Regions from separate parts of the Curtobacterium sp. MR_MD2014 genome, predicted to be linked through region 1. Evidence: predicted binding sites of a transcription regulator. Region 1 holds the regulator's gene; the other holds the start of a gene.

The links. The regulator HrcA, encoded in region 1, represses chaperone genes, less so after heat shock. The targets are predictions, from matches to a motif close to TTNGCACTCGNNNNNNNCGAGTGCNAA.
Region 2: NI26_RS00190 (Hsp20/alpha crystallin family protein) is a predicted target of HrcA. The motif match lies at 6,354-6,380, and genes of this name have one in related genera.

The regions. Positions count from the first base shown of each region.
Region 1 covers NZ_CP009755.1:1,422,517-1,436,789, reverse strand. Annotated here, with positions in the region: gene NI26_RS06595 (histidine triad nucleotide-binding protein) at 1-319, opposite strand, end outside; gene NI26_RS06590 (16S rRNA (uracil(1498)-N(3))-methyltransferase) at 352-1,098, opposite strand; gene dnaJ (molecular chaperone DnaJ) at 1,098-2,210, opposite strand; gene hrcA (heat-inducible transcriptional repressor HrcA) at 2,322-3,344, opposite strand; gene NI26_RS06575 (DUF4870 domain-containing protein) at 3,453-3,896, shown strand; gene hemW (radical SAM family heme chaperone HemW) at 3,919-5,154, opposite strand; gene NI26_RS06565 (HAD family hydrolase) at 5,183-5,875, shown strand; gene NI26_RS06560 (DUF1990 family protein) at 5,946-6,593, opposite strand; gene NI26_RS06555 (family 16 glycoside hydrolase) at 6,631-7,938, opposite strand; gene NI26_RS16825 (hypothetical protein) at 7,935-8,873, opposite strand; gene NI26_RS06545 (hypothetical protein) at 8,870-9,493, opposite strand; gene NI26_RS06540 (hypothetical protein) at 9,504-10,127, opposite strand; gene lepA (translation elongation factor 4) at 10,466-12,313, opposite strand; gene NI26_RS06530 (pyridoxal phosphate-dependent aminotransferase) at 12,471-13,637, opposite strand; gene rpsT (30S ribosomal protein S20) at 13,854-14,114, shown strand.
Region 2 covers NZ_CP009755.1:31,481-45,753, reverse strand. Annotated here, with positions in the region: gene NI26_RS00230 (beta-N-acetylhexosaminidase) at 1-1,587, shown strand, start outside; gene NI26_RS00225 (TetR/AcrR family transcriptional regulator) at 1,690-2,307, opposite strand; gene NI26_RS00220 (MarR family winged helix-turn-helix transcriptional regulator) at 2,356-2,913, opposite strand; gene NI26_RS00215 (hypothetical protein) at 2,961-3,143, opposite strand; gene mgrA (L-glyceraldehyde 3-phosphate reductase) at 3,285-4,328, shown strand; gene NI26_RS00205 (alpha/beta hydrolase) at 4,460-5,251, opposite strand; gene NI26_RS00200 (phenolic acid decarboxylase) at 5,251-5,778, opposite strand; gene NI26_RS00195 (MarR family winged helix-turn-helix transcriptional regulator) at 5,841-6,311, shown strand; gene NI26_RS00190 (Hsp20/alpha crystallin family protein) at 6,435-6,878, shown strand; gene NI26_RS00185 (hypothetical protein) at 6,893-7,207, shown strand; gene NI26_RS00180 (manganese catalase family protein) at 7,313-8,194, opposite strand; gene NI26_RS00175 (SDR family oxidoreductase) at 8,397-9,080, shown strand; gene NI26_RS00170 (sensor histidine kinase) at 9,287-10,624, shown strand; gene NI26_RS00165 (response regulator) at 10,621-11,292, shown strand; gene NI26_RS00160 (triose-phosphate isomerase family protein) at 11,305-12,066, opposite strand; gene NI26_RS00155 (ribose-5-phosphate isomerase) at 12,063-12,566, opposite strand; gene NI26_RS00150 (dihydroxyacetone kinase family protein) at 12,563-14,273, opposite strand, start outside.

The DNA of each region.
Region 1 (14,273 bases):
CGAGGACGTGCGCGTGCACGTGGAACACGGTCTGACCGGCGGCTTCGCCGGTGTTGAAGACGAGACGGAACTGGCCGCCGGCCCGCTCGTCCGCGATGCGGCGGGCGGTCGCGACGACGTGCGCCAGCAGCTCGGGGTCACCGGCGGCGAGCTCGGTGACGTCGCGGTACTCCTCGGTCTTGGGCACCACGAGCACGTGGACGGGTGCCTTCGGGGCGATGTCCTCGAACGCGATCACCCGGTCGTCCTCGGCCACGATGGTCGCGGGGACCTCGCGCGCGACGATCCTCGAGAAGATGCTCGGCTCGCTGCTGCTCATGGAGACCATCGTAGGACCCGCCTCCGACGCCGCTACCAGCGCCCGAGCATGGTCTGCAGGACGGCCAGGGCGGACGGTCCGGCGGTCGAGGTGCGGAGCACGGTGTCCCCGAGCCGCACGCGGACGGCGCCGGCGGCCTCGAGCCGGTCGAACTCGGGACCGTCGATCCCGCCCTCGGGTCCGACGACCAGGACGATCTCGTCGACGTCGGCCGGCGGCTCCCACGCCGAGAGCCGCACCGCGCCGACCGGGTCCAGCACGACCAGCGCACGCCGCGCCTCCCGGCCGACCGCGGCCAGCTGCGCCGTCGTCACCGGTGCGTCCACCGTCGGGACGCGCGACCGGACCGCCTGCTTCGCGGCCTCCTGCGCGATCGCCGCCCACCGGGCGCGTCCCTTCTCGACCTTCGCGCCGTCCCACCGCGACACGCTGCGCGCTGCCGCCCAGGGGACGATGCGGTCGACGCCGATCTCGGTGGCTGCCTGCACCGCCATCTCGTCACGCCCGCCCTTCGCGAGCGCCTGCACGAGCACCAGCGCCGGACGCGGTTCCGCCTCGACGTCGACGTCGGCGACCGTCAGGGTCAGCGTGTCCTTGCCGGTCGACGCGACCGCGCCCGTGACGACCGTGCCCCGGCCGTCGGAGAGGCGCAGCGTCTCGCCGACGCGGACCCGCGCGACCGAGACGGCGTGTCGGCCCTCCGCGCCGTCGAGCGACACCGCGTCACCGGCGCCGAGGCCGTCGAGGGTCCCCGGACCGACGAGGTAGAGCGATGCCATCAGAAGTTGAAGAAGCGGTCGCGGAGCTTGCCGAACATGCCCTGCTGGAAGCGTGCGAGCTGCGGTCCCGGTGCCTTGTGCGTCTTCGCGAGCTGCTCGACGAGCCCACGCTCCTTGTGCGAGAGCTTGGTCGGGGTCACGACCTGCACGCCGACGCGGAGGTCGCCCCGGCCGGTGCCGCGCAGCTTCGTCACGCCGCGGTCCTTGATGACCAGGACGTCGGCGCTCTGCACGCCCGGACGGATCTCGAGCTCGACCGGCCCGTCGAGCCCGTCGATCGTCGTGTGCGCGCCGAGGATCGCATCGGTCATCTGGACCTCGAGCGTCGCGAGCAGGTCGTCGCCGTCGCGGCTGTAGACGTCGTGGTGGCGCACCTTGACCTCGAGGTACAGGTCGCCGGACGGGCCGCCCGCGGGTCCGACCTCGCCCTGGCCCGGCATCTGCAGGCGCAGCCCGGTCTCGACGCCGGCGGGGACGTCGACGGGGATGGTCCGGCGGGCACGGACGCGCCCCTGGCCCTGGCACGTCGGGCAGGGACTCGGGATGACGGTGCCGTAGCCGCGGCACGTCCCGCAGGGCGCGCTGGTCACGACGTTGCCGAGGAGCGAGCGGACCTGGCGCTGGATGTGCCCGGAGCCACCGCAGATGTCGCAGGTGCGGGGGCTGGTCCCCGGCGCGCAGCACGAGCCGTGGCACGTGTCGCAGACGACGGCCGTGTCGACCTCGACGTCCTTGTGGGTGCCGAAGACGACCTCGTCGAGGTCGACCTCGATGCGCAGCAGGGCGTCCTGCCCGCGCTCGGCACGGCTGCGCGGACCGTTGCCGCGTCCGCCGCCGCCACCCCCGCCGAAGAAGGCGTCGAAGATGTCGCTGAAGCCACCGGCGGCACCGCCGCCGAAGGGGCTCTCCTGCGGGCCGGCGTCGTAGCGTCGGCGCTGCTCCGGGTCGCTCAGCACGTCGTACGCGTGCGTCACGTCCTTGAAGCGCTCGGCCGCGTCCGGGCTCGGGTTGACGTCCGGGTGGAGCTCGCGCGCCAGCCGTCGGTAGGCCTTCTTGATGTCGGCATCGGAGGCGTCCGGCTGGACGCCGAGGACGTCGTAGTGGTCTGCCACGGTTCCCTCAGTCGGTTTCGGTTCGGTCGGTGGGTCGCGGCGGTCGCCGCGGTCCGGTCTGGAGGCGCGGAGCCGGTCCGCTGGACACCGCGCGTCGGGCGCAGGGTCCGGTCAATGTTCGCCCAGCAGCTTGGACAGGTACCGTGCGACCGCACGGACGGCGGCCATGTTCGTGCCGTAGTCCATGCGGGTGGGGCCGAGGACCCCGAGTCGGGCGACCGCTCCGCCGCCGGCGAGGTAGCCACCGGCGACGATGCTCGTCGCGTCGAGGCCGTACTCGGCGTTCTCGACGCCGATGCTCGCGGCGACGGCCACGTCGTCCACCTGCATCTCGCCGAACAGGCGGAGCAGGGTCACCTGCTCCTCGATCGCCTCGAGCACGGAGAACAGTCCGCCGGAGAAGTCGCGTTCGCTCTTCGCCAGGTTCGCCGCGCCGGCCATGACCAGGCGGTCCTGCCGGTTCGCCGCGACCTGCTCGATGAGCGTCGCGACGACGACGCCGCCGAGGGTCTGCGCGTCCGGACGGAGCTGCTGCGGCACCTCGCGCAGGGCACGCGGGACGTCCTGCAGCAGGAGCCCGACGCTCGCCCCGTTCACGACGGTGCGGAGCTCGGTGAGCGCCTCCTCGTCGAGGGGGACGTCCGTCTCGACCACGCGCTGCTCGACCCGGGCGGTGTCGGTGATGAGCACGACCATCAGGCGGGTGTCACCGAGCCGGACGAGCTCGACGTGCTGCACGCGTGCGCGCACCATCGACGGGTACTGCACCAGCGCGACCTGGTTGGTGAGCTGGCTGAGCAGGCGGACCGTGCGACCGAGGACCTCGTCGAGGTCGTTCGGCGTGCCGAGGAAGGTCTCTATGGCGTGGCGCTGCGCGCTCGACAGCGGCCGGGCTGCGGCCAGGTGGTCGACGAAGAGTCGGTACCCCTTGTCGGTCGGCACCCGCCCCGACGAGGTGTGCGGCGCCACGATCAGCTGTTCGTCCTCGAGCTGCGCCATGTCGTTGCGGATCGTCGCGGCGCTGACCCCGAAGGCGTGGCGCTCGACGATCGTCTTCGAGCCGACGGGCTCGCGCGAGGCGACGTAGTCCCGCACGATCGCCTTGAGGACCTCGAGGGAGCGTTCGCTGACCATCCGGACCCCTTCCGTTCGATGCTGGCACTCGGACGTGTCGACTGCTGATCCTACGCCCGACCGCCGACCGACCGGGACCGCCGGGGCCCACGCCGGTACGCTCACGGCATGAGCTACGGACAGCAACCGGGCGGCCCGCAGGACGGCCGCTACGGCCAGCAGCAGGGCGGACCCCAGAACCCGCAGGGACCGCAGTACCCGGCCGGCTTCACGCCGCCCCAGCCGATGTCGCCGGAGGACCAGCGACTCTGGGCGACGCTGACGCACGTCGGCGGCATCTTCTTCAGCCTGGTCGTGCCGATCATCGCCTACCTGGTGCTGCGCGACCGCGGGCAGTTCGTGAAGGAGCACACCCGTCAGGCACTGAACTTCCACATCACGATGGCGATCGCCGGGTTCGTGTGCAGCCTGTTGGCGTTCGTCGTCATCGGACTCGTGCTGCTGCCGATCCTGTACGTGATCGTGATCGTCTTCGCGATCATGGCCGCCCTCGCGGCGAACCGCGGTGACTTCTACCGCTACCCGCTCACCATCGAGTTCATCAAGCAGTAGCGCGCGAGCGACCGCCGGCGCGTCAGTCGAGCAGCTCGCGGACGACAGCGTCCGCGAGCAGCCGGCCCTGCAGGGTGAGCTCGATGCGTCCCCGCACCGCGGCCGTGCCGTCCACGAGGCCACGCGCGATGAGACCGGCGACCCGGCCACGTGCCTCCCGGCCGAGCTCCGCGGTGGTGAGCTCGCCGCGGACGCGCGCGGCGAGCAGCACCCGTTCGACGTACCGGGTGTCGGCGTCGAGCGTCTCGCGCCCCGCCGCGGGCGACTCGCCTGCCAGCACCCGGTTCGCGTACGCGGCCGGGTGCTTCACGTTCCACCAGCGGGTGCCGGCGACCGCGGAGTGCGCACCCGGGCCGACGCCCCACCAGTCGTGGCCCTTCCAGTAGGACAGGTTGTGTCGGCTCGCGTGGCGCTCCGGACCACCGGCCTCGTCGGTGCGCGCCCAGTTCGAGACCTCGTACCAGGAGTACCCGGCGTCGGCGAGGGTCCGGTCGGCGAGCTCGTACATGTCGGCGGCGAGGTCGTCGTCCGGGGCCGGCAGGTCGCCGCGGGCCACCATGCGCCCCATCGCCGTGCCGTCCTCGACGATGAGCGAGTACGCCGACACGTGGTCGGGCGCGCAGGCCAGCGCGGCCTCGAGCGAGGTGCGCCAGTCGTCGAGCGACTCCCCCGGGGTCGAGTAGATGAGGTCGAGGCTGACGTCGAGGCCCTGCTGCTTCGCGAGGTCCACCACGACCGGAACCCGCTCGGGGTCGTGGGTCCGGTCGAGCGTCGCGAGGACGTGCGGGACGGCCGACTGCATGCCGTAGCTCATCCGGGTGAACCCGCCGCGCTGCAGGGTCGCGATCGCGTCCGCGTCCACGGAGTCCGGGTTCGCCTCGGTGGTGACCTCCGCCCCCGGCAGGATGCCCCACGTGTCGTCGATCGCCCGGAGGATCATCACCAGGTCGTCCGCCGGCAGCATCGTCGGCGTGCCACCGCCGAAGAACACCGTCGAGACCGGGCGTCGCGGCACCCCGGAGCGGTCGAGGACCTCGGCCGCCCACCGGATCTCCTGCACCGCGTGGCCGGCGTAGTCGTCACGGCGCACCCCGCGCAGCTCGGACGCCGTGTAGGTGTTGAAGTCGCAGTAGCCGCACCGCACCCGGCAGAACGGCACGTGGACGTAGACGCCGAAGGGGACGTCGCCGGCGCCGGGGCCAGGGGTGAGCAGGCCGTCCGCGGGAGCGGGATCGGCGATCGGGAGCGCACTCGGCATGGACTCCATTCTCGGCCATGATGGAGCCATGGAGCACCACACCGTCCCCACCACGGTGCTGTGGGACATCGACGGCACCCTCGTGCTGAACGCGGCGTCGCCCGGCAACCTGTACCACCTGGCCGTCGAGCGCGCGGTCGGCCGCGACCTCGTGCTGAAGGTCGGACACCAGCACGGCCGGACCGACGCCGGGCTCATCGCGGACCACGTCCGGGCACACGACCTCGACGACGCGCTCATCCCCACGGTCAGCCGGCACCTGCGCGACCTGACCGACGAGCGCTACGGCCGGGGCGAACGCCGCTCCCCCGCCCCCGGAGCCGCCGCGCTCGTCCGCCGGTTCGCCGGACTCGGCTGGCGGAACGGCCTGCTGACCGGCAACTCCGAGCACCGGGCCCGCGTGAAGCTGGGCGGGGCGGGCTTCGACCTCGGCGCCTTCGACTGGGAGCACTCGTACTTCGGGGACGCGGAAGTCGAGCGCACCGGCGTCACCGCACGCGCCGCCGCCGCCCTGTCCGGGGAGCGAGCCGTCATCGTCGGCGACACCCCGCGGGACGGCGAGGCGGCCGACGCGGTGGGGATCCCGTTCGTCGCGGTCGCGACCGGGGTCTACGAGGTCGACGCCCTGCGTGGGACGAGCGCGGTGTGCGTCGCGCGGGACTGCGTGCAGGACGCCCGACTGCTCGAGGAGGCGATCGCCGCGCTGCCGCCGCTGCGCTGAGCGGCGGCGGCGGTGGCGGTCGGTCGGTGCGCCGTACCGAGCACGCGGTCGGACGCCTCGTGTCGACCGGTCAGTCGCCGCGCAGTGCGCTGAGGTACTTCGCTGCCATGACCCGCTGCTGTCGACGGAGCAGCGGCGCCACGAACGCCCACTTCCGGCTCGACGGCTGCGAGAACTGGCGGACCTGCAGCCACACCGAACCGTCGCTCGTGCGCTCGACCACGAAGGACTCCTCGCCGGACAGCGGGTGCCCCTCGAGCGTGCCGTAGGCGAAGCCCTTGCGGTCGGTCTCGTCGATGATCGACACGACGCGGACCGGCGCGTGCACGGTCTGCCCGAACGCGTGCATCTCGAGCGTCGCCGTGGTGCCCGCCGTCAGCAGCGGGGTGCCGTCGGCGGCGAACTTCTCCACCCGGGGCGTGCCGATCGAGGCCGGTGCGATCGGGACACCGTGCTCGTCGAACGTCACCGGGTTGTAGCGGACCTCGTCGTCGTCGGGATGGTCCTCGACCTGCACCCGGATGCCGCTGCGCTCCTGGATCTGCCAGGTCAACGCCTGCGTCACCGCGGTCTCGAACCGGGCGTCGCCGTGGCCGATGCGCGCCCGCGACTCCGCCGGGGTGAAGCCCTCCGGCGGGTAGGTCATGAGGTCCGCCGCCTGCGTGGCACCGACGGCACCGTAGGTCAGGGCGGTCCGGTAGCTGCCGCGGGAACTCATGGAGCCATCGTACCGGGGCCGCTCGGCCCGACCTGTGTCAGCGTGGCGTGACGGCGAGGTTCCGCCACTCGGCCTCGGTGCCCTGCTCGCGGATCCCGACCGCGCCGCTCGTCGACGAGCAGGCACCGAAGGACACGCGACCCTGGACGGGTGTCCCGCCGTCGGCCGGTGACGCGGTGGCCGTGATCGTGCAGCCGACCGCCTCGACGGTGAGGTGCCACCACTCCTCGGCCTGCACCGTCCGACCGAAGGACACGAACGACCCGACGAACCCGGGCGACCGGTGCTCGCCGATGGTCATCCCGGTCGCGGTGATGCCGACGGAGTAGGCGCGCATCGAGTCGATCCCCGTGGACGGGTCGTTCACCCGGACGACGAGACCCGCGTCGCTGCCCGACCTCGGGGTGCGCATCAGGCGCACGTCGCCCGTCAGGGTCATGTCGCCCCAGACCCGGTTCAGGACCTGCTTGTCCCCGGTGTTCGCGTAGGCCGTGCTGCGGATCCGTTCCTCCTGCTGGTCGATCGCCCACGTGCCCCCGAACACCCGCGCGGGCGCTCCGTCCTCGAACCGGCCCGTGGCGAGGGTCGAGTTGTACGGGTCCGCCGCGAGCGAGGGTGCGAGGGCACCCGCTGTGGCCGTCACGAAGCGGTAGCCGGCTGCGCTGCCGTTGCCGCGCAGCCCGATCGCGCCCGACGTCAGGCAGTCGGCCGACGACTCCGAGACGCTCGCCCGCGTCCAGTCGTTCGCGCCGACGGTGGTCGACCAGGCGGTGATGCCGCACCCGGCGGCCTGCACGACCACGTGGTAGAACTGTCCGTTCGCGAGCCTGCCGGGGATCGTCGCGGACGCCAGTCGGGTCGTCGCACCGTGCTTCGTCCGGCTGATCGACAGCGTGTTGTCCGTCCGGTCCAGACCGATCGAGTACCCCGTGAACGCATCGGCACCCGGAGCGGGATCCGTGACGCGGACCAGGAGCCCTGCGTTCGTCCCGCTGTTCACCTGGACGTCCGCCTGCATCGTGTAGTCCGTCCACGACGGGTCACCCGTGACGGCCTTGGGCCCGTCGGAGGAGCCTGCCGTCTCGGTGAACGTGCCGTAGCCGAACTGCGTCCGGGTCGTCCAGGAGCCGCCGTAGGTCCTCCACGCCCCCTGCCCTCCGGCGAAGGAGTCACGGAACGGCAGGCCCGTCAGGGCGTAGTCACCGACCGTGCTCGCGGTGCTCCGGTTCGACGACGCCGCCGTGTACGCGGCGAGGGTGGGATCGGCCGTCGTGGTGACACCGGTCGCCACGGTGAGCGCCACGACGAGCGCCCCGGTGAGCACGCCCGCCGTCCTGGCACTCACGACGACACCGCCGGGAGATCCGTCGCAGGGTCCTCCGTGTGCCCGGGATCGGGGACACGGAGGCTCTGCGACCGGGCCAGGAGGGCCCCGACGACGAGGGGTGCGGCGCAGAGCAGGGCGAGCACCGCCCAACCGAGCGGGGAGAGGTCGAGTCGAGCGGCGAGCGCGACCGCGCCGTCCGACCCCGGAGGCAGGGGCACCTGACCGACGGCACCGCTGACGAGCCGGTCGGACGCACCGGACGGTCCGACCACCCGGATCGGCAGCAGACCGGTCGAGACCACGTGTGCCACCGGCCGCGTCCCCGGGTCGACGCCGGTCACGACGAGGGCGGCGAACGGTCGGAAGACCGTCACCACGCCGGCCAGCACCGCGGCCGAGCCGAGCAGGCGAGCGGCGGTCCGCGGAGCGCCCGCGCCGAGGAGCCCGGTCAGGAGCCAGACGAGACCGACCCCGCCGACGGACCACGGCAGCATGCGGAGCGCCCACCCCGCACCGGGCAGGACTGCGACGACCCTGCCGACCACGTCAGCGGGGCTGACGGTCCAGCCGTCGGCAGCACCGTTCGCGTCGCCCTTGGTGGTGAACGCGCCGTCCTCCACCGCGCTGATGCGGTGCGTGTAGGGCAGTCGAGGCGCCGTCCCCCCGCCCTCGGCGACCGGTGGGACGAAGGTGATGACGTCGCCGACGGCCAGCCGGTCCGGTCCGGGCGGCAGGGTGACGACGAGCGAGCCGACGGGTGCCGTGCGGCCCATCGACGGCGTCCGGACGTCGAACGTCCGGACGCCCGCGGCCGTCGAGGCCCCGACACCGAGCAGCACGAGCAGGACGACGGCGGCGGTGGCGACGAGCCGCACCCGCACCGCGCGGCCGGGAGCACGCCGGCGACCAGTCGCGGGGACGCCGATCGCGTCCCCGGTCTCCGCCACCGTCATGCGGTGAACGTCCACACGAGCGACTGGCTCATGCTCTGCGCCTGCGAGTCGTTCGGAGCCGCCGGGTCGAGGGCGACCGACACGACGGCGGTACCGCCCTGACCGGCCGCAGGCGCCGGGCTGACGGGGAAGATCCGCCCGCCGACCGCCGCGGCGCTCTCCCCCGAGACCACGGTCGTGGTCCCCGTCGGCGTCGTCCACGTCACGGTGACGCGCAACCAGGAGCAGATGCTGTTCGACGTCGAGACGGTGCCGATGCAGGTGCCGGGGGTGAGCGAGAAGGCGGACGCGGCGACCCCTCCGGTGTTCCTGATCACCGTGGAGGTGCCGCGCGTCGTGTCCCCCGGCCGGAGGTCCTTGCCCGCGTAGAGGTCGGTCGAGCAGGTCGTGGTGGCCGTGGCGGTGCTCCTGCACGCCACGGTCGAGGCGTCAGGGCCCTGCGTCATCTCGATCGAGACGGTGTTGGCGGTGTTCGTGGTGTTCGAGATCGACGCCGTGTACGCCGACGTCGTGCCGGTCGCCGTCAGTGCGAGGGCGACCGAGGCGACGAGTCCCGCCGCCGTGAGGAGCCAGCCCGTGCGCACCGAAGCCCGCGGGACGATCGTCGAGTGCCTTCCCACGACGGCACCGTCAGGCCGAGAACGTGAACGTGAGGGCCTGTGAGAGGGTCACACCCGACGTCGGCGCGGTCGCCCCGTCCGGGAGCGAGACTTGCACGGCCAGCGGGTAGCGCTCGCCTGCGGCGGGTGGGTAGGGCAGCGTGATCGCGTTCGCCGCGAGGTACGCGGGCGTCGTGGACGCGGGCAGCACGTCGGCGCCGCGCCAGGTCATCTTCACGACGAGCTGGCGGCACAGGTCCGACCCGCTCTCGGGCGTGGTCGCGCACGGTCCGCCGGTCAGCCGGAAGCCGGTGGGCGTCGCCGTCCCGGTGTTCTCGAAGAAGATCGTCTGGGGTTCCGACCGGCCCCCTGGTCGCAGGGACTGGCCGCCGTAGAGGTCCGGGTCGGTGCAGCTCGCCGTGCCGTCGGCCGCGGTCGTGCACGCACCCGGCGAACCGTCCGCCGTCGTCTCCACGATCTGGATGGTCGAGGTCGCGACCGTGTTGGTGCCGTGCAGGAAGGCCTGCGTGAAGACCGACAGCGTGCCGCTGAAGCTCATGGCGAGCACCACCGCAGCAGCGACGCCGGCGGCGACCAGGACGAGTTCGGACCGTCGGCGCCGTGCGCGGGGGACGGTCGTTGCGTGACGGGACATCGTGGTTCGCACCTCCGTGTGCACCCCGGGTCCTCGAGCGCCGTGGCGCAGGAGCACGCACGGTCCGGGCGGCCGGGTCCACCCTGAACTGAGGGGTCTTCAGTCGCCCTCGGTACAGATGCGACCGTACAGATCGGGTGACCTGCCCGGTCCCCCAGAGTGCGGGCAGACTGCCCGGTCCACCCACCGCATCCGCGGAGGACCAGGCCGGCCGCCCCCGAACCCCCGGCGGACTGCGCCCCGATCTCGTCCGCTTACCGCACCGGGACGAGCGGGTCCGGGAACGACGGAGCCCCGCTCGTGGCGGGGCTCCGTCGTGCTGCTCGTGCTCGCAGCGGCTACTTCTTCTTCTCTTCGACATCGCCCGAGAGCGCTGCGATGAAGGCTTCCTGCGGGACCTCGACGCGACCCACCATCTTCATGCGCTTCTTGCCCTCCTTCTGCTTCTCGAGGAGCTTGCGCTTGCGGGTGATGTCACCGCCGTAGCACTTCGCCAGGACGTCCTTGCGCATCGCACGGATGCTCTCGCGGGCGATGATCCGCGCACCGATCGCGGCCTGGATCGGCACTTCGAACTGCTGCCGCGGGATGAGCTTGCGGAGACGCTCGGTCATCAGCGTGCCGTACGCGTACGCCTTGTCGCGGTGCACGATCGCACTGAACGCGTCGACCTGCTCGCCCTGCAGCAGGATGTCGACCTTGACGAGGTCGGCGGCCTGGTCGCCGGTCGGCTCGTAGTCGAGCGAGGCGTAGCCCTGCGTCTTGCTCTTCAGCTGGTCGAAGAAGTCGAACACGATCTCGCCGAGGGGCATCTCGTACCGGATCTCGACGCGGTCCTCGCCCAGGTACTCCATGCCGAGCAGGGACCCGCGCCGCGACTGGCAGAGCTCCATGATCGCGCCGACGTAGTCCTTCGGCGCGAGGATCGCCGCGCGGACCATCGGCTCGCGGACCTCGACGATGCGACCGCCCGGGAACTCGGAGGGGTTCGTGACCTCGGTCACGGTCGTGTCCTCGTTCGTGACCTCGTAGATCACGCTCGGGGCCGTCGTGATGAGGTCGAGGCCGAACTCCCGCGACAGGCGCTCGGTGATGATCTCGAGGTGCAGCAGGCCGAGGAAGCCGCAGCGGAAGCCGAAGCCGAGCGCCACCGAGGTCTCGGGCTCGTACACGAGGGCCGCGTCCGACAGCTTGAGCTTGTCGAGCGCCTCGCGCAGGTCCGGGTAGTCGGAACCGTCGATCGGGTACAGCCCCGAGAACACCATCGGCTTCGGGTCCGTGTACCCGGGCAGTGCCTCGGTCGCCGGCTTCTGCGCCGTCGTGACCGTGTCACCGACCTTCGACTGCCGGACGTCCTTCACACCGGTGATCAGGTAGCCGACCTCGCCGACCGACAGTCCCTTCGTCGGCTTCGGCTCGGGCGACGACACACCGATCTCGAGGATCTCGTGCGTCGACCGGGTCGACATCATCTGGACCTTCTCGCGCGGGTGGATCGTGCCGTCGATCATCCGGACGTACGTCACCACGCCGCGGTAGCTGTCGTAGACCGAGTCGAAGATCATCGCGCGGGGGGCCGCCTCGACGTCGCCGACCGGCGCCGGCACGGTCCGGACCACGCGGTCGAGGAGCTCGGCGACACCGACACCGGTCTTGCCCGAGACGCGGAGGACGTCCTCCGGCTTGCCACCGATGAGCTGCGCGAGCTCGGCGGCGTACTTGTCGGGGTCGGCCGCCGGCAGGTCGATCTTGTTGAGGACCGGGATGATCTCGAGGTCGTTCTCGAGCGCCAGGTACAGGTTGGCGAGCGTCTGGGCCTCGATGCCCTGCGCCGCGTCGACGAGCAGGATCGCGCCCTCGCACGCCGCGAGCGAGCGCGAGACCTCGTACGAGAAGTCGACGTGCCCGGGGGTGTCGATCATGTTCAGGGCGAAGGTCTGTCCGTCGAGCTCCCACGGCATGCGGACGGCCTGCGACTTGATCGTGATGCCGCGCTCGCGCTCGATGTCCATGCGGTCGAGGTACTGCGCACGCATCGCCCGCTCCTCGACGATGCCGGTGATCTGCAGCATGCGGTCGGCCAGCGTGGACTTGCCGTGGTCGATGTGCGCGATGATGCAGAAGTTGCGGATCGCCTCGGCCGGGGTCGCGGCGGGCTCGAGCGGCGCGGATGCTTGTGGGCTCACGGTTCCTCAGGGGGTCGGTGCGGTCGAACGATTGTCCCACGGTTGCACACGGGCAGCGCGCACCGCAGGCCGACCTGTGGAGGCGCGCCGGGGCCCTGGACGGTGTGCAGGACGGACCGGAGGCGCGTGGTCGTGCCCGTCACGGGCCTCCCGTCCGTCAGACGGTCACGCTGGCGGGCGCCGGCAGCGCTCCCAGGCCGCGACGGAGGTCGTCGACGGTCGCCGCCAGGCAGACCCGGATCCACCCCTCACCGGACCGACCGAAGGCGCTGCCCGGGGCGACCGCGACGTGCTCGCGGTGCAGGAACGCCAGCGCCCACTCGGCGACGTCGCCCTGCGACGCGTGCGAGACGTCGATCCACAGGTAGAAGGCGCCGCGCGGGTCGAGGTAGCGGATGCCCGCTGCGTCGAGGACCTCCTTCGCGACGGCGAGGTTCGCACGGTAGTGCTCGCGTGCGTCCTGCACCGCCTGGTGGTCGCCCACGATCGCCGCCAGCGCGGCCCACTGGTCCGGTTCCGCGACGCAGCTGATCATCGCCTCCTGCGTCGTGCGCATCGTGGGCCCCATGCCCTTCGGCGTCACCAGGTAGCCGACCCGGACACCGGTCATCGCGTACGTCTTGCTCAACGAGAAGGCGGTGAAGACCCGGTCGTCGTCGTCGAGGGCCGCGATGCTCACGTGACGCGTGCCGTGGGTGAAGTACTCGTAGACCTCGTCGCTGATCACCCACAGGTCGTGCCGCTTCGCCAGGGCCAGCAGCGCGCGCAGGGTGTCCTCGCCGAACACCGAGCCGAGCGGGTTCGACGGCGAGTTCACCACGATCGCACGGGTGTGCTCGGTGACGCTCGCCTCGAGTGCCGCGAGGTCGGGTTCGAAGTCGTGCTGCGGCTCGAGCCGGTACGGCACGGGGGTGGCACCGATGATGTGCGCGTTCATCGTGAAGGTCGTGTAGCCGGGGTCGGGCACCAGGACCTCGTCCCCGGGGCTCAGCACGAGGGTCATCGCCTGGAACAGTGCCTGGGTCGCGCCGATCGTCGTCCAGACCTGCTCGACGTCGACCTCGATGCGGTTCTCGCGACGGAGCTTGTCGCGGATCGCCGCGCGGAGCGGTGCGATGCCGCCGTTCGGCGTGTAGTCCGTGCGGTCCTCGGTCCACGCGCGGCGCGCGGCCTCGCCGATGTGCGGCGCGACCGGGACGTCGGGCTCACCGATCACGAGCATCGCGACGTCGGTGTCGTCGGCTCGCAGCAGGGCCGCCTGCTCGTAGACGCGACGGATGCCGGAGGCGGGGACGGAGTCGATGCGTGGAGCGAGGGATGGCACCTCGTCACGGTAGCCCGTCCGTGTTGCGGGGGCGTTTCCACCGTGCGGCCCTGCGACGGAGCGCGGCGCGTCGGGGCTTTGGCGGTCCGTGGGTCTGCTGGTAGGGTTGGTGGCTGGCTTCCGCGTTCCCCGCCCACGGGTGGAACGCGATGCGACAGAGGGCCCCTCTACCCGACGTCGCGACCACCCGTAGCAGACGAACAAGGAGCAACACGCATGGCGAACATCAAGTCGCAGATGAAGCGCATCAAGACCAACCTCAAGGCCCAGGAGCGCAACAAGGCCTACCGCTCGGAGCTCAAGACGGTCATCCGCCACACGAACGAGGCCGTCGTCGCCGGCGACAAGGACAAGGCCGTCGCGGCCCTGGCCCTCGCGGCGAAGAAGCTCGACAAGGCCGTGAGCAAGGGCGTCATCCACAAGAACCAGGCGGCGAACCGCAAGTCGGCCATCGCCAAGAAGGTCTCCGCGCTCTGAGCGTCTGACACCTGCACGAGAGCCCCGCACCGATGGTGCGGGGCTCTCGTCGTTGCGGGGCGTGTCCGGGCGGGGCGTGGCGGCGCGGCGCGGCGCGGCGCGCTCGTGGCGCCGCGGCGGCAGCGGCGCCGCGCTCGTGGCGGCAGCGCGGCGGCAGCG
Region 2 (14,273 bases), 1.4 Mb from region 1:
GTCCTGCGCGCCTCCACCCGTCTCCCCCTGTTCGGCGCCGCCGGCGCGACCGACGTCCCCCTGGTCGCCCTCCGGATCGCCGCCGATCCGAGTGACCTGCCGGAGGGCCCCGGCGGTGACCGCTCGGAGGCCTTCCGGCTGGAGGTCACCACCGAGGGCGTCGTCGTCACCGGCGGTGGCCCCGCCGGCGTCTTCTACGGCGTCCAGGCACTCCTCCAGCTGCTCCCCGCCGACGTGTACCGCCGCGGCCAGGTGCGCACCGAGGGATGGACGCTCCCGGTGACGGTCGTCGAGGACGCCCCGGCCTTCGCCTGGCGCGGCGTGATGCTCGACGTCGCCCGGCACTTCCGCACGAAGGCGGAGGTCCTGCGCCTCGTCGACCAGCTCGCCGTGCACCGGCTCAACCGCCTGCACTTCCACCTGACCGAGGACCAGGGCTGGCGCATCGAGATCACGAAGTACCCGCGGCTCACCGAGGTCGGGTCGTGGCGCACCGAGTCGCAGGTCGGCGCACACGTGCCGGACGCGGACGGCACCCTCCGGGTCGCGGGGAAGGACGGACGCCCGCACGGCGGCTCCTACACCCAGGACGACATCCGCGAGATCGTGGCCTACGCGGCCGACCGGTTCGTCACGGTCGTGCCGGAGATCGAGACCCCCGGACACGTCCGCGCCGCGCTGGCCGCGTACCCGGAGCTCGGCGTGCACCCGGAGCGGCAGCTCGACGTGTGGACCGAGTGGGGCATCGCGCACGACGTGATGAACGCCGAGGACAGCACGGTGCGGTTCTTCACGGACGTGCTCGACGAGGTCGTCGCGCTCTTCCCCTCCGAGTACATCGGCCTCGGCGGCGACGAGTGCCCGAAGGACCAGTGGGAGGACGATCCCCGCACCCAGGAGCGCATCCGGGAGCTCGGCCTCGCGGACGAGGAGCAGCTGCAGGCCTGGATCGTCGGACAGCTCGCGGCGCACCTCGAGTCGCACGGACGCCGGGCGTTCGGGTGGGACGAGATCCTCGAGGGCGGCACGCTGTCCCCGTCGGCGACCGTCGTCTCGTGGCGCGGGTTGCAGGGTGCGATCACCGCCGCACGGCGTGGGCACGACGTCATCTCGACACCGGACGACCAGGTCTACCTCGACTACCGGCAGAGCGACCTGCCGAACGAGCCGATCCCGGTGTCGATCGTGCTCACCGTCGACGACGTGTACGCCTTCGACCCGGTGCCCGCGGAGCTCACCGAGGCGGAGCGGGCACACGTCATCGGCGGGCAGGCGAACATGTGGACCGAGCACGTCGACACCGTCGGCCGACTCGACTACCAGCTGTTCCCGCGCGTGGTCGCCCTGTCCGAGGCGCTCTGGTCGGCGGACGTCGCCCGCCCTCGCGACGTCGAGGAGTTCCGGCAGCGGTTGACGCACCACCTCGCCCGGCTCGACGCGCTCGGCGTCGCGTACCGGCACGAGTCCGGCCCGCGCCCGTGGGAGGAACGGCCCGGTGTGCCGGGTCGCCCCCACAGCCGCGAGGAACGCGCGGCGTACGTCGACGCGATCACGGCGAACATCGCGGACGGTGCGCCGGCGTCCTGAACGGGGCGACCTACGGACGGGAGGCGCGTGGCGGCACCGCCACGCGCCTCCCGTCCGTCGCTGGTGGCGCACCGGCGACGGGTCCGGCCGCGCGGAGCCGCCTCAGTCGTCCGCGGCGGGGATGATCGACTCGAGCAGGCGGAGCACCCGCTCGCCGTCGACCGCCTCCGGGTCGAGCAGCCACTGCACCTGCAGGCCGTCGGACGCGGCGATGCCGAGGCTGGCCAGGTCGACCGGGTCCAGGTCGGCCCGGATCCGTCCGGCGGCCTGGTCCGCGGCGATCAGCTCGGCGAGGTCGGCGCGGAGCCGGGTGAAGCGCTCGCGCATGAAGTCGCGCGTGGCGGGGTGCCCCTCCTGCACGGCGTCGGCCGCGAGCGTCGTGTAGAGCTGCACGAGCCCGGGGACCGCGCGGTTCCGCGACGCGCTCTCGCGCATGTCGCCGATCGCGGACCGCAGGCGGTCCGGGGCGTCCTGCTCACGCACCTCGTGCTCGCGGTAGACGGCGAGCAGCAGTTCGTCGCGGCTCGGGAAGTAGTGCCGGAGCGCCGCGTGGGTGATCCCGAGCGCGTCGGCGACCGAGCGGAGCGACGACGCGTCGACGCCCTGCGCCGCGACCATGCGGATCATCTCGTCGAGGATCTGCGCACGGCGTTCGGCGCCCTTGCGGTACCCGCCGCGTCGGGGCGGGGTCGCGCCGTCGTCGTCGACCTCGTGCGTCATCCCCCCAACTTACCGCTGGAAGGTTTTCGCGCCACCCTGCGGTCGCCACTAGGAGTCGTTCGGCTCCGCAGCGCCGTCGGGGTCGACCGTGTACTCGTCGACGGGTGTCGGGGTCCCGACCGCGAGGGCGTCGGTGATCTGCGACAGGCAGCGCGCGAGCACCTCGTTGTCCTCGCTCGACAGGTGGTCCATCACGCCGACCACGGCCTCGTGGAACCGGGCGTACGACGAGTCGATCTTCTCGGCGGCCTGCACCGTCGGCTCGAGCACCTGCGCCCGTCGGTCGGTGGGGTGCGGGACGCGGACGATGTCGCCCTTCGCCGCGAGCCCGTCGACGATCTTCGTGACCGACGCGTTCGAGACGTTGAGCATGACGGCGAGGTCCTTCGGGCCCATCGCCCGACCGTCCCGGTGCGCCTGCAGCATGTACCGCACCGTCAGGAACTCGTTCTTCGTCAGGCCGCTCTCGGTGCGGGCCTGCTCGAGCTGCTGCTCCTCGACGTGCTGCAGACGCAGGAGCGCGTCGACGGCGACCTTCGCGGCCTTCGACCGCGGCTCCCTGGCGTAGAGGTGGACGTGCTCACGGCGGACGACGGTCAGGGGCATCGGCTGGTGGGGTCTCTCTGTCGGGCGGATCCGGTCGGAGCGGGTGGCTACGCGGTGGGCGCCGTGAAGAAGTCAGCGTACGACGGTTCGCTGCGCGTCGACAGGAGCGACGGGTCCTGGATGCGCCGGGACACCCAGGCGTCGATCACGGCGGGGTCGGTCAGGCCGACCCGCGTGTGGGTCGCGGACATCCGTGTGGTGCGCGGCATCCCGGAGTACGTGCTGTGCATGGCTGATCCCGCCTTCCTGCGTCGTTGCCGTCCTGGTCGGACGAGTGAACTGTTTCACGACGCGAACGATCAGTGCAACGAACCTTTCGCGTTCTGTACGGTTCGCGCGGCACTCGACGGGGCGGGGCCAGGATGGGTCCCATGTCCTACATCGCCGCGGACGACCGCTACGACTCCATGCCCTACCGCCGGACCGGCCGCTCCGGCCTCGACCTGCCACTGCTCTCGCTGGGCTACTGGCACAACTTCGGCGACGACAAGCCCTTCGAGACGCAGCGGGCGATCAGCCGTCGGGCGTTCGACCTCGGCATCACGCACCACGACCTCGCGAACAACTACGGCCCGCCCTACGGCGCCGCCGAGGTGAACTTCGGCCGGCTCATGCGCGAGGACTTCCGTCCCTACCGCGACGAGATGGTGATCTCGACGAAGGCGGGCTGGGACATGTGGCCCGGGCCGTACGGGCAGGGCGGCGGCTCGCGGAAGTACGTGCTCGCCTCGCTCGACCAGTCGCTCGAGCGGATGGGCCTGGACTACGTCGACGTCTTCTACTCGCACCGCCTCGACGCCTCGACCCCGCTCGAGGAGACCATGGGCGCACTCCACACCGCGGTCCAGCAGGGCAAGGCGCTCTACGTCGGGATCTCGTCCTACGACGCGGAGCGCTCCCGACAGGCCGCCGAGATCCTCCGCGACCTGGGCACGCCGCTCCTCATCCACCAGCCCTCGTACTCGATGCTCAACCGCTGGATCGAGGACGAGGGCCTGCTCGACGCCGCGGGCGACCTGGGCTTCGGCGTCATCGGCTTCACCGCGCTCGCGCAGGGCCTGCTCACCGGGCGGTACCTCGACGGCGTGCCGGAGGACTCGCGCGCCGCCGCCGGGAAGTCCCTCGACGCCGGGTCCCTGACGGACGAGGTCGTCGGACACCTGCGGGCGTTGAACGACATCGCGTCCGACCGCGGGCAGAGCCTCGCGCAGCTCGCACTCGCGTGGGCACTGCGCGACGAGCGGGTGACCTCGCTCGTCATCGGGGCGTCGCGCGTCGAGCAGCTCGAGCAGAACGTCGCGGCGCTCGGCAACCTGTCCTTCACGGACGACGAGCTGCGCCGCATCGACGAGCACTCGGTCGGCGTGCTCGACGTCGACCTGTGGTCGGGAGCCCGTTCCGGTCAGGTGAGCTGACCCCCGCGAGGTTCGACCCGGTTCCGTCCGGCCTGGCCCGGCGCGGATCGCGGAACGCAACGTCGGCGGTCGCTCGCAGCGCTGTACCGCTGCGAGTTGCCGCCGACGTTGCGTCGTGCGGGACGGTGGCGTCAGCGCAGGCCGAGCCGCTCGTCCAGCAGCGCCAGGAGCCGCTCGCGGAAGGGCACCGAGGACCAGCCGTGGTCCGCACCGTCGACGACCGTGAGTCGCGCACCCGGCAGGAGGTCGGCGTACCGGCGACCGTACGACACCGGCACGATCGCGTCCTCGCTGCCGTGCACCACGTCGGCCGGTCCGCCGTAGCCCGACACCGGCCCGTACACGTCGAGGTCGTCCTGCACGTCGGCGATGAACGCGCCACCGAGGGGCATCCCGCCGAAGTCGAACCATCCGTGCTCGCGCACCGGGGCGAGCGGCTGCCCCTGGATCACGTCGTGCTCCGTGATGTCGTCCACGACGACGCCGGCGGGCGACCACAGCGTGAGCGTCCGGACGAGCGAGGGCTCCTGCGCCGCGGCGAGCGCCGACTCGACGGCCCCCAGGCTGTGCGCGACGACGTGCACGCCCTGCCCACGGTCGGCGGCGCGGATCATCGTGACGACCTGCTCCACCTCGTCACGGATGGTGATGTCCGCGAACTCCCCGTCACTGGCGCCCTGTCCGAGTCGGTCGTGACTGCGGACGACCGCGCCTCGGGCGACCAGGTGTCGTGCGGTCTGCACGAAGAGCTGGTGCCCGCCGAGCGCACTGTCGCTGAAGCCGTGCACGAGCAGCACGACGGGCGCATCCGCGGCCGCACCGTCCTGCGGCTCCCACTGCCATCCGCGGACCGTCCGACCGTGGTGGTCGAGCGTGGTCGGGGTGGTGCGGGGATCGGCGCCCCGCAGCGGCACGACGGACATCAGTTCGTCCGGTCCGCCCAGCCGGCCGGCAGGTCACCGGGAGCGGTGTCGATCACGGTCTCGTCGTCCGCGCCGACGTGCTCGAACAGCGTGATGTGCGCGAACTCCGGCACGACGTAGATCGGGTAGGTCGGACCCTCGTCGCGGAAGCGCTGCATGTCGTCCAGGTGGTCGTTCTGGAACAGCACGGTCTTCTGCCCGTCGAGCTCGATCCAGCGCGGGAAGAAGATCGTGCCGTGCAGGACGCGCTGCTCCGGGACGACGTTGACGACGACGCTGGTGCCGGTCGGCTCGTTCCAGGACACCTTGTAGACGCCGGGGGCGAGGGCGACGAGGTCGACGGTCTGGTCCTTCACCCAGCGACCGCCGACGTGGCCGGTGTGGATGCGGTAGTCGATGGTCGTCGCGTTCTTGACGTACATCTCGTACTGCCAGCCGTTGGCGTACGTGTAGACGAACCGGTGGCCGACGATGCCGGTGAGGTCCTGGGGCGGTTCGGGGTGCTCGACGGAGGTCTGCGTGCTCATGCGTCGAGTTTGCTCCCGAACTGGTTTTGTTGCAAACAAACCTCGCTGCTAGGTTGCCGTGTGTGCAGGGTACGGACGGACCGGGCGGCACGACGCAGGTCGCGCGCAGACTGAGCGACCGCATCGGCCCGTTCCGACGCGCCCTCCTCCGCACGTCGCGTGAGGTCGCCGACCTGCCGGACCTGCCCGACGCCCAGGTCGAGGTGATGCGGGCCCTGACGGGGACCACGACCACGCCCTCTGCCCTCGCCGGCCGGCTCGGACTGGCTCGCTCGACGGTGAGCAACCTCGTGTCGGCGATGGAGACCGCCGGGCTCCTCGAGCGACGACTGGCAGCGGGTGACGGACGCCGGACCGAACTCCGCCTGACACCCCTCGCCGAGGAACGACTCGCCGCCTACGACGACGCCTCGACCACCGTGCTCGTCGAGGCGCTCGACCGGCTGCCCCCCGAGGACCGAGCCGCGCTGGCCGCAGCGCTCCCCGCACTCGAGCACCTCCACCGCGAGATCGCGCACCGCGGCGACCACTGATCGTCGGCGACCCGGTGCTCCCAGCGCCCTCCGAGCGTTCTCTTGGCACTCCTGAGGGGAGAGTGCTAGAACATGACGCAGTTGAGTCGAAGGGACTCAACAAGGACGAAGGAGTTGATCTCGATGACGATGCAGTTCGACCCGTTCCGCGAGCTCGACCGACTCGCCGGCTCCCTGCTCGGTGCCGGCGCCGGTGCTCCCCGCTCGATGCCGATGGACCTGTACCGGACCGGCGACCACTACGTCCTCGACGTCGACCTGCCGGGCATCGACCCCGGATCGGTGGACGTGGACGTCGACGGCTCGGTGCTCACCATCCGCGCCGAGCGCACGCTCGGTGCCCCCGAGGGTTCGCAGTGGCTGACCCGCGAGCGCCAGCCGGGCACGTTCGTCCGGCAGCTGACGCTCGGCGACCACTTGGACACCGCGCGCATCAGTGCCGCCTACGACAACGGCGTGCTGAGCGTCACGATCCCGGTCAAGGAGTCCGCGAAGCCCCGGAAGATCGACGTCACCACCGGTGGCGGGGCGCAGCAGCTCGCGGTCGGCAGCGGTTCCACCGAGTAGTCCGGGGGCGTGCGGTGACGACGATCATCAACGCCTTCCTCGCCGTCGCGGTCGTGACGGGAGCGCTGGTCGCGACGAGCCTTGACCGTCGGGTGGCCGTGCTCCTCGGCGCGGCCGGCAGCACGGCGGGGAACTTCCTCACCTGGCTGGTCGCGCCCGGCGCGTGGGCACAGGTCCCGCTCGTCCCCTGGCTCGCCGCGGTTGCCGGCACGGTCGCGCTCATCGCACTCTGGAGCGCGACGCGCCTCTGGTCCGGCATCTTCGAGCCACCGCGCGCACCGCGCGACGACGACACCGCCGCGCTGGCGACGGTGGGCGTGGAGTCGTGACGGCGTGACCACGTGACGGACGGGAGGCGCGGTACCGGCTGGCACCGCGCCTCCCGTCCGTCTCCCGGTCGCGTCGGGTGCTGAGGCCGCGCGACCGGCGGACCGTCACTCCTTGTTGAGCTTGTCCTGCACGAGCCCGGCGGTCTTCTCGACCACGTTCGGCAGCTCCGTCGTGCCGTAGAACCGCACGTCCGGGTGCGTGGGCGGCGGCATCGGCACCGACGACGTGGGGCCGTCGTGGTAGGAGTACTCGCCCTTGCCGTCGAACGACGGGCCGCTCGCCCAGGGGCCGTCGCCGGCCTCCTTGCCGTCCGAGAAGTTGAGGTACTGGTAGCTGGACTCGGTGTGCTCCTTCGACTGCGGGAAGTTGCTCGGCACCGGGAAGCCCTCGACGCCCTGCTCGCGGAGCTCGGCCGCGGCGGTCGCCCACATGTTCTGGTGCATGGTGTCGCGGGCGATGAGGAACGAGAGCAGGTCCCGCACGCCGTGGTCGTCTGTCATGTGGTAGAGCCGGGCAGCCTGGACACGGCCCTGCATCTCGGCGTTCTCGTTGGCCGTGAAGTCCGCGAGCAGGTTGCCCGACGCGGTGATGTACGAACCCTGCCAGGGGTTGCCGTTGCTGTCGACCGGACGGGCGCCTGCACCCGCGACGATGGCGTGCTGCACGTCGGTCCCGCCGACGATCGCGGCCACGGTCGGGTCGTCCTGCAGCGCGTCCTCGGTGATGCCGAGCGGGCTCTTCTCGAGCAGCTGCGCGATCATCGTCGCGAGCATCTCGACGTGGCCCATCTCCTCGGCCCCGATGCCGAACACCATGTCGCGGTACTTGCCCGGGATGTGCATGTTCCACGCCTGGAACTGGTACTGCAGGGCGACGGAGATCTCGCCGTACTGACCCCCGAGCACCTCCTGCAGCTTGCGCGCGTACACCGCGTCGGGCTTGTCGGGGGTGGCCTTGAACTGGAGCTCCTGCTTGTGGAAGTACAACTCGTTCTCCTGTCTCGATGGTCGTCACGTCGTCGTGGTGCACGGCGGCGTGGCGGGGTCCGTCGTCGTGGCCGACGCTCCGCTCGGATGACTGGGCGGGCGTTCGGGGTGGACGGATCGCGCGGGTCCGTTGGCCGGATCGCGCGGACGACGTCCCGCTGCCCCCGGTCCGAGCGCGGGTGATCGGCCTAGCGTGTGGCGCATGGACCTCGAACTCACCGGCCGTGTCGCCCTCGTCGTCGGCGGACGGGGGTACATCGGCTCCGTCGTCGCCGAGACCCTGCGTCGCGAGGGCGCCCGGGTCGTCGTCGCGTCGCGGAACGCCGACGGGGACGACGCCGTGGCGATGGACACCGCGTCGCAGGAGTCGGTGGACGCCGGGGTCGCCCGTGTCCTCGACCAGCACGGACGCATCGACGTCCTCGTCGTCACCGCCGCGCCGGCGGCCGGGACCCTCGACCCGGAGCGTGCGTCGGACCCCGAGCAGGTCGCCGCGGCGATCGACGGCAAGGCACTGGGCTTCCTCCGGGTCGCGAACGCCGTGCTGCCCGTGCAGCGCGAGGCGGGCTTCGGCCGCGTCGTGGTGGTGAGCGGGCAGAACGCCTACCTGTCCGGCAACGTCACGACCTCGCTCCGGAACGCGGCGACGAGCATCATCGCGGGGAACCTGGCCGACCAGTCCGTCGGCACGGGGGTCACCGTGAACGTGGTGAACCCCGGTGCGGTGACGGACGAGCCCGCCAGGACGGTGCAGCCCGGGGCCGGTGGCGAGTCCAGCCCGCAGCAGATCGCCGACCTCGTCGCGTTCCTGTCGTCCCCGCGCTCGGTCGTCAGCGGGGAGTCGGTGTCGATCGGGCACCGCGTGCTGGGACAACTGACGATCTGACGGGTTCGTCCTGCAGGACGACCCCGTTCGTCCCTCCGCACGATGCCCGACGACCTGGTCGACCGACAGGCTCGGTGGCATGGAGAGCTCGACCAAGCACGTGATCGCCACCCTCGCCACCTGCGCGGCGATCATCGTCGTCACCGCGGTGGCCCTCGTCGCGATGTCCCCCGTGCCGTGAGCCCGCGTCGTGCGATGATCGAGCCGTGACGGACCGGCGCACGTTCCTCCGGCCGATGCGGACCCGGTCGGTCGTCGTCGACCTCCTCTGGGCGGGCCTCGCCGCGCTGGTGTCCGCCGCCCCGATCGACGTCGAGCTCGAGCACGCCAGCCCCCTCGCCGTCGTGATCGCCACCGTCGCCATCGCCGTCCGCCGCCTCTCGCCGAGCGCGGCGATGACCGCGACCGTCGCCCTGGGCGCGGTGCAGGTGGCCGGCGGCGAGCGACCGTCGTTGGTCGACCTCGCCATCGCCGTCGTCATCGGCACCGTCGCCGTCGTCGGGACGCGGTTCGAGGCCGTGCTGGCCGGTCTGCTCGCCGTGGTCGCCGGGGCTTCGGCGTCGATGTACCTCTCCACGACCGGTTACCGCTACGCACTACTGCTGAACGGGCCGCGTGACCAGGTCGTCCTCGTCCTGGCCGCCCCGGCACTCGTCCTGCTCTCCTTCTGGGCGGCGGGCCTCGCCGGTCGGGCGATCCGGTCACAGAACGCCGAGGCCGTCCGGCGTGCCGACGCCGAGGCGGCCGCCAGCCGGGCGGAGGCCGTGGCCAACCGTGCCGAGGCCGTGGCCACGCGCGCGGTCGACGAGGCCGAGGCGGAACGCATCCGTGCGGACATCGCCCGCGACGTGCACGACGTCGTCGGCCACTCGCTCGCGGTCATCATCGCGCAGGCGGACTCGGTGCCCTTCCTCGACGACGAGGCGCGGATCCGCGAGGTCAGCGCCACCATCGCCAGCACCGCCCGGAGCTCCCTGGTCGAGGTGCGACAGGTCCTCGGGCACATCGACGGGTCGGACACCGCGAGCGACCCGACGTCCTTCGAGGAGATCGTCCGCGGCATCCGCGACGCCGGGGTGGACGTCGAGCACGCCGTGCGCGGTGTCGCCCGACCGCTCGGCGCGGTGCACGGCACGGCTGCCCGCCGGGTCCTGCAGGAGATGCTCACGAACGCCCTCCGGCACGGGGCACCGGGCGGTGCCGTCGAGGTCCGGGAGACCTGGCGGTCCGCCGACCTCGTGCTCGAGGTGGAGAACGCCGTCCCGTCGGACGCGCTGCCGGTCGGGCCCGGGCTCGGGCTCGAGGAACTCGCCGCGGCGGCCACCGGCGGCGTCCCCGTCCGCGCGACCGCGACCGCAGGACAGCCGACCGCGACCGCCGAGCAGCCGACGGTCACGTCGACCCGTGGCTCCGGCCGGGGCCTGACCGGCATGCAGACCCGACTGACCACGATCGGCGGGTCGTTCGACGCCGCCGTGCTGGACGCCGTGTTCGTCGCGCGCGCCCGCATCCCGTTCGACGTCCGAGGGGGGACGACCCGATGACCGACCCGATCCGCATCCTGCTCACCGACGACCAGGCGCTCTTCCGGGCGGGCCTGCGCGTGGTGCTCGACGCGCAGCCCGACATGCAGGTGGTGGGCGAGGCCTCGGACGGCGCCGAGGCCCTCGACCGCGTCCGGGAGCTGCGGCCCGACGTCGTCCTGCTCGACATGCGCATGGCCGGGATGGACGGCGTCGAGACGGTGCGCCAGCTGTTCTCCGGCGCCGTCCCGGGGCCGCTCCCCCGCGTGGTGGTGCTCACGACGTTCGGCCTCGACCCCGCTGCCGCCACCGCGATCCGGCTCGGTGCGAGCGGGTTCCTGCTCAAGGACACGACACCGCCGTTCCTGTTCGCCGCGGTGCGGGCCGTGCACGAGGGCAGCTCGGTGATCGCCCCGAACGACCTGTCGCAGCTGTTCGGCGCCGACGTCGACCGAGCCCCTGCTCCCCAGCCCGAGGCGTTCCAGACCCTGACGGACCGGGAGCGCATCGTCTTCGGGTGGGCGTCCCGAGGGCTCTCGAACGCCGAGATCGCGGCGAAGGAGTTCGTCACCGAGTCGACCGTCAAGTCGCAGATCTCGAGCATCCTCGGCAAGCTCGAGCTCCGCGACCGGGTGCAGCTCGTGGTCTACGCGCACGACCACGGCCTGGCGGGCGCCCGGGAGGGGTGACCGGCGACCCGGTCAGGAGGCCAGGGCCGCCGCCTCGTCGAGCACCGCACCGACCGCCGCGGGTTCGTGCGCGAAGCGCCCGAGGAACACTCCGCCGATCCGTCCGCGTCCCCGGGTGAGCAGCCCCGGTCCGGCGCTGCCGCCGTAGACCACCCGCGACCCCGCGAACGCCGGCCGGGCCGCCAGGGACTGCTCGATCCCCTCGAGGACCCCGACGACGTGCTCGTGCGGCGCCGGCTCGGCGGCGCCGATCGCCCACACGGGCTCGTACGCCACGGTGACCCGTCCGGTCGTCCCGGCCTCCGCGGCCACCGCCAGCGCCCGGTCGAGCTGCCCGGTGACCTCCGCCACGGCCTCCGCACGGGAGGCGCGGACAGCTTCGCCGACGCACACCAGCGGTTCGAGGTGGTGCCGGAAGGCCGCGTGCACCTTGCGCGCGACGACCTCGTCCGTCTCGTGGAACCGGGAGCGCCGCTCGGCGTGCCCGATCTCGACGAGGTCGACGCCGATCTCGCGGAGCTCGGCGCCGGACACCTCGCCGGTGGACGCGCCCTCGTCCGACGCCGACAGGTCCTGCGCGGCGAGCCGGATGCCCGACCCGGCGAGCAGCTCGCGCACCGGGACGAGCGCGGGGAAGGTCGGCGCGACGAAGAGCTCCACCGCGCCGGCGGCGACCGCGGGGTGCCGCCGGGCGATGTCCGCCACCGCGCTCGCCCACGAGAGCGTCTGCGCGTGCGAGAAGTACATCTTCAGCGACACCCCGACGATCGTCATGCGCCCGGGTCCGTCCCGTCCCCAGGGGCGTCGGTGCCGACCGGCGCGGAGCCGTCGTAGCCGCAGATCGCGGCGACCTTCTCCGCGCTCGCGCTCGACGGGTCGAACGTGTACCCGAGCCACTCCTTCGCCATCCGCCGGGCGACCTCGACACCGATCACGCGCTGGCCCATGCAGAGCACCTGGGCGTCGTTCGACAGCACCGACCGCTCGACGCTGAACGAATCGTGCGCCGTGACGGCCCGGATGCCGGGCACCTTGTTCGCGCTGATCGCGACGCCGAGCCCGGTGCCGCAGACCAGGATCGCCCGGTCGGCCTCGCCGTCCGCGACCATCCGGGCGGCATCGACGGCGACGTGCGGGTACGCCGTGTGGCCGTCCGCGTCGACGCCCACGTCGACCACGCTGGCCACGCGGTCGTCGGCCTCGAGGTCCCGCTTGATGACCTCCTTGTAGTCGAAGCCCGCGTCGTCCGAGCCCACCACCAGTCGTAGCGTCATGCGTCCACTCCTTCCTCGTCGATCGTCGCCGTCAGGGTCTCGACGACGAGCGCGAAGGACACCGCGCCCGGGTCGGGGGTCCCGACGGCCTGTTCCGCGTGCGTCCGCGCGCGGCCCTTCCGCGGCAGCAGGTCCGCGCTGGCGTCCGCTGCCCGGCGGGCGGCGTCCACCGCCGTCCGCCACGCGGTGTCCAGGGCATCGCCGGCCTCGAGCCGGCGCCGCAGTTCCTCGTCGAAGGGGACGAGGGCGTCCACCATCGTCTTGTCGCCGGGCACCGCCCCGAAGGCCAGGACCGCCTCGGTGGCGGCCCGCACCGCGTCCGCGACCGTCGCCGACGTCGGACGCGCGTCGTCCCCGACGACGCGACCCAGCGCCTCCAGGGCGGCACCCCAGATCGCACCGGACGTCCCGCCTGCCCGGTCGGACCAGGCGTCGCCCGCGACCCGCAGGAGCGTCCCCGCTCCCGCGCCCCGAGCGAGCGCGTCCGCGGCGGCGGTGTCCGCCGCGTGCGACCCGCGCTGCATCCCGATGCCGTGGTCGCCGTCCCCCGCGACCTGGTCGATGCGGCCCAGTTCGTCCGCGTGGTCGTCGAGCACCGCGCGCACGGCGCTGATGCCCGCTGCGATGCGACCGGCCGCGGCACGCGAGTCGTCGCCCGCCGGACCGATCACGATGCCCTCCTCGTCGGCGGCGACCACGTCGTCGGCGACCCGCTCCTGCGGGACCGCCCCGCCCTTGCGGAAGGCGGGCGTGTCCGCGGGTGCCGACCACAGCTCCTCGAGCTCGTCGTCGAGCCAGAACAGCGTCAGCGAGACCCCGGCCATGTCGAAGCTCGTGACGAGCTCGCCCACCTCCGGCTCCACGATCACGACACCGGCGTCCCGGAGCCGTCGCTGCACCGAGCCGTAGACGACGAAGAGCTCCTCGTACTTCACGCTGCCGAGTCCGTTGAGCACCGGGACCACCCGGGCGCCCTCGACCGTGACGCCCGCGGGCACCTCGTCGAGCAGCCGTTCGACGAGCAGCGCCGCCAGACCGTCGGCGCTCGGCACGTCGGTCTCGTCGATGCCGCGTTCGCCGTGGATGCCCATGCCGATCGCCATCCGTCCCTCGGGCACCTCGAACAGGGGCTCCTCGGCACCGGGCAGCGAGCAGCCCGAGAACGCGACGCCGAAGCTCCGGGTCCGATCGTTCGCGCGGGCCGCCACGGCGGTGACGTCGTCGAGCGGGCGTCCCTGCTCGGCCGCGGCCCCGGCGACCTTGAACACGCAGAGGTCGCCCGCGATCCCGCGCCGGTCGGCCTCGGCACCGGCCGGGGCGGACACGACGTCGTCGGTCACCCGGACCGTGCGGACGGGGATGCCCTCGTCCTCGAGCGTGCGGGCCGCGGCGTCGAAGTTCAGCACGTCGCCGGCGTAGTTGCCGTAGCTGAGCAGCACGCCGCCACCGTGCTCGGCGGCACGGCAGACCGCGGCGACCTGCTGCGCGGACGGGCTGGCGAACAGGTTCCCCATCGCCGCGCCGGCGGCCAGCCCGTGCCCGACGAGACCGCCGAACGCCGGGTAGTGCCCCGAGCCGCCGCCGATCACGACGGCGACCGTGCCGTCCGGACTGGTGGTCGCGCGGGCGACACCGCCGTGCACCCTGCGGACCCACCGCTCGTTCGCCGCGACGAAGCCGTCGGTGGCCTCGTCGGCGAAGGCTGCC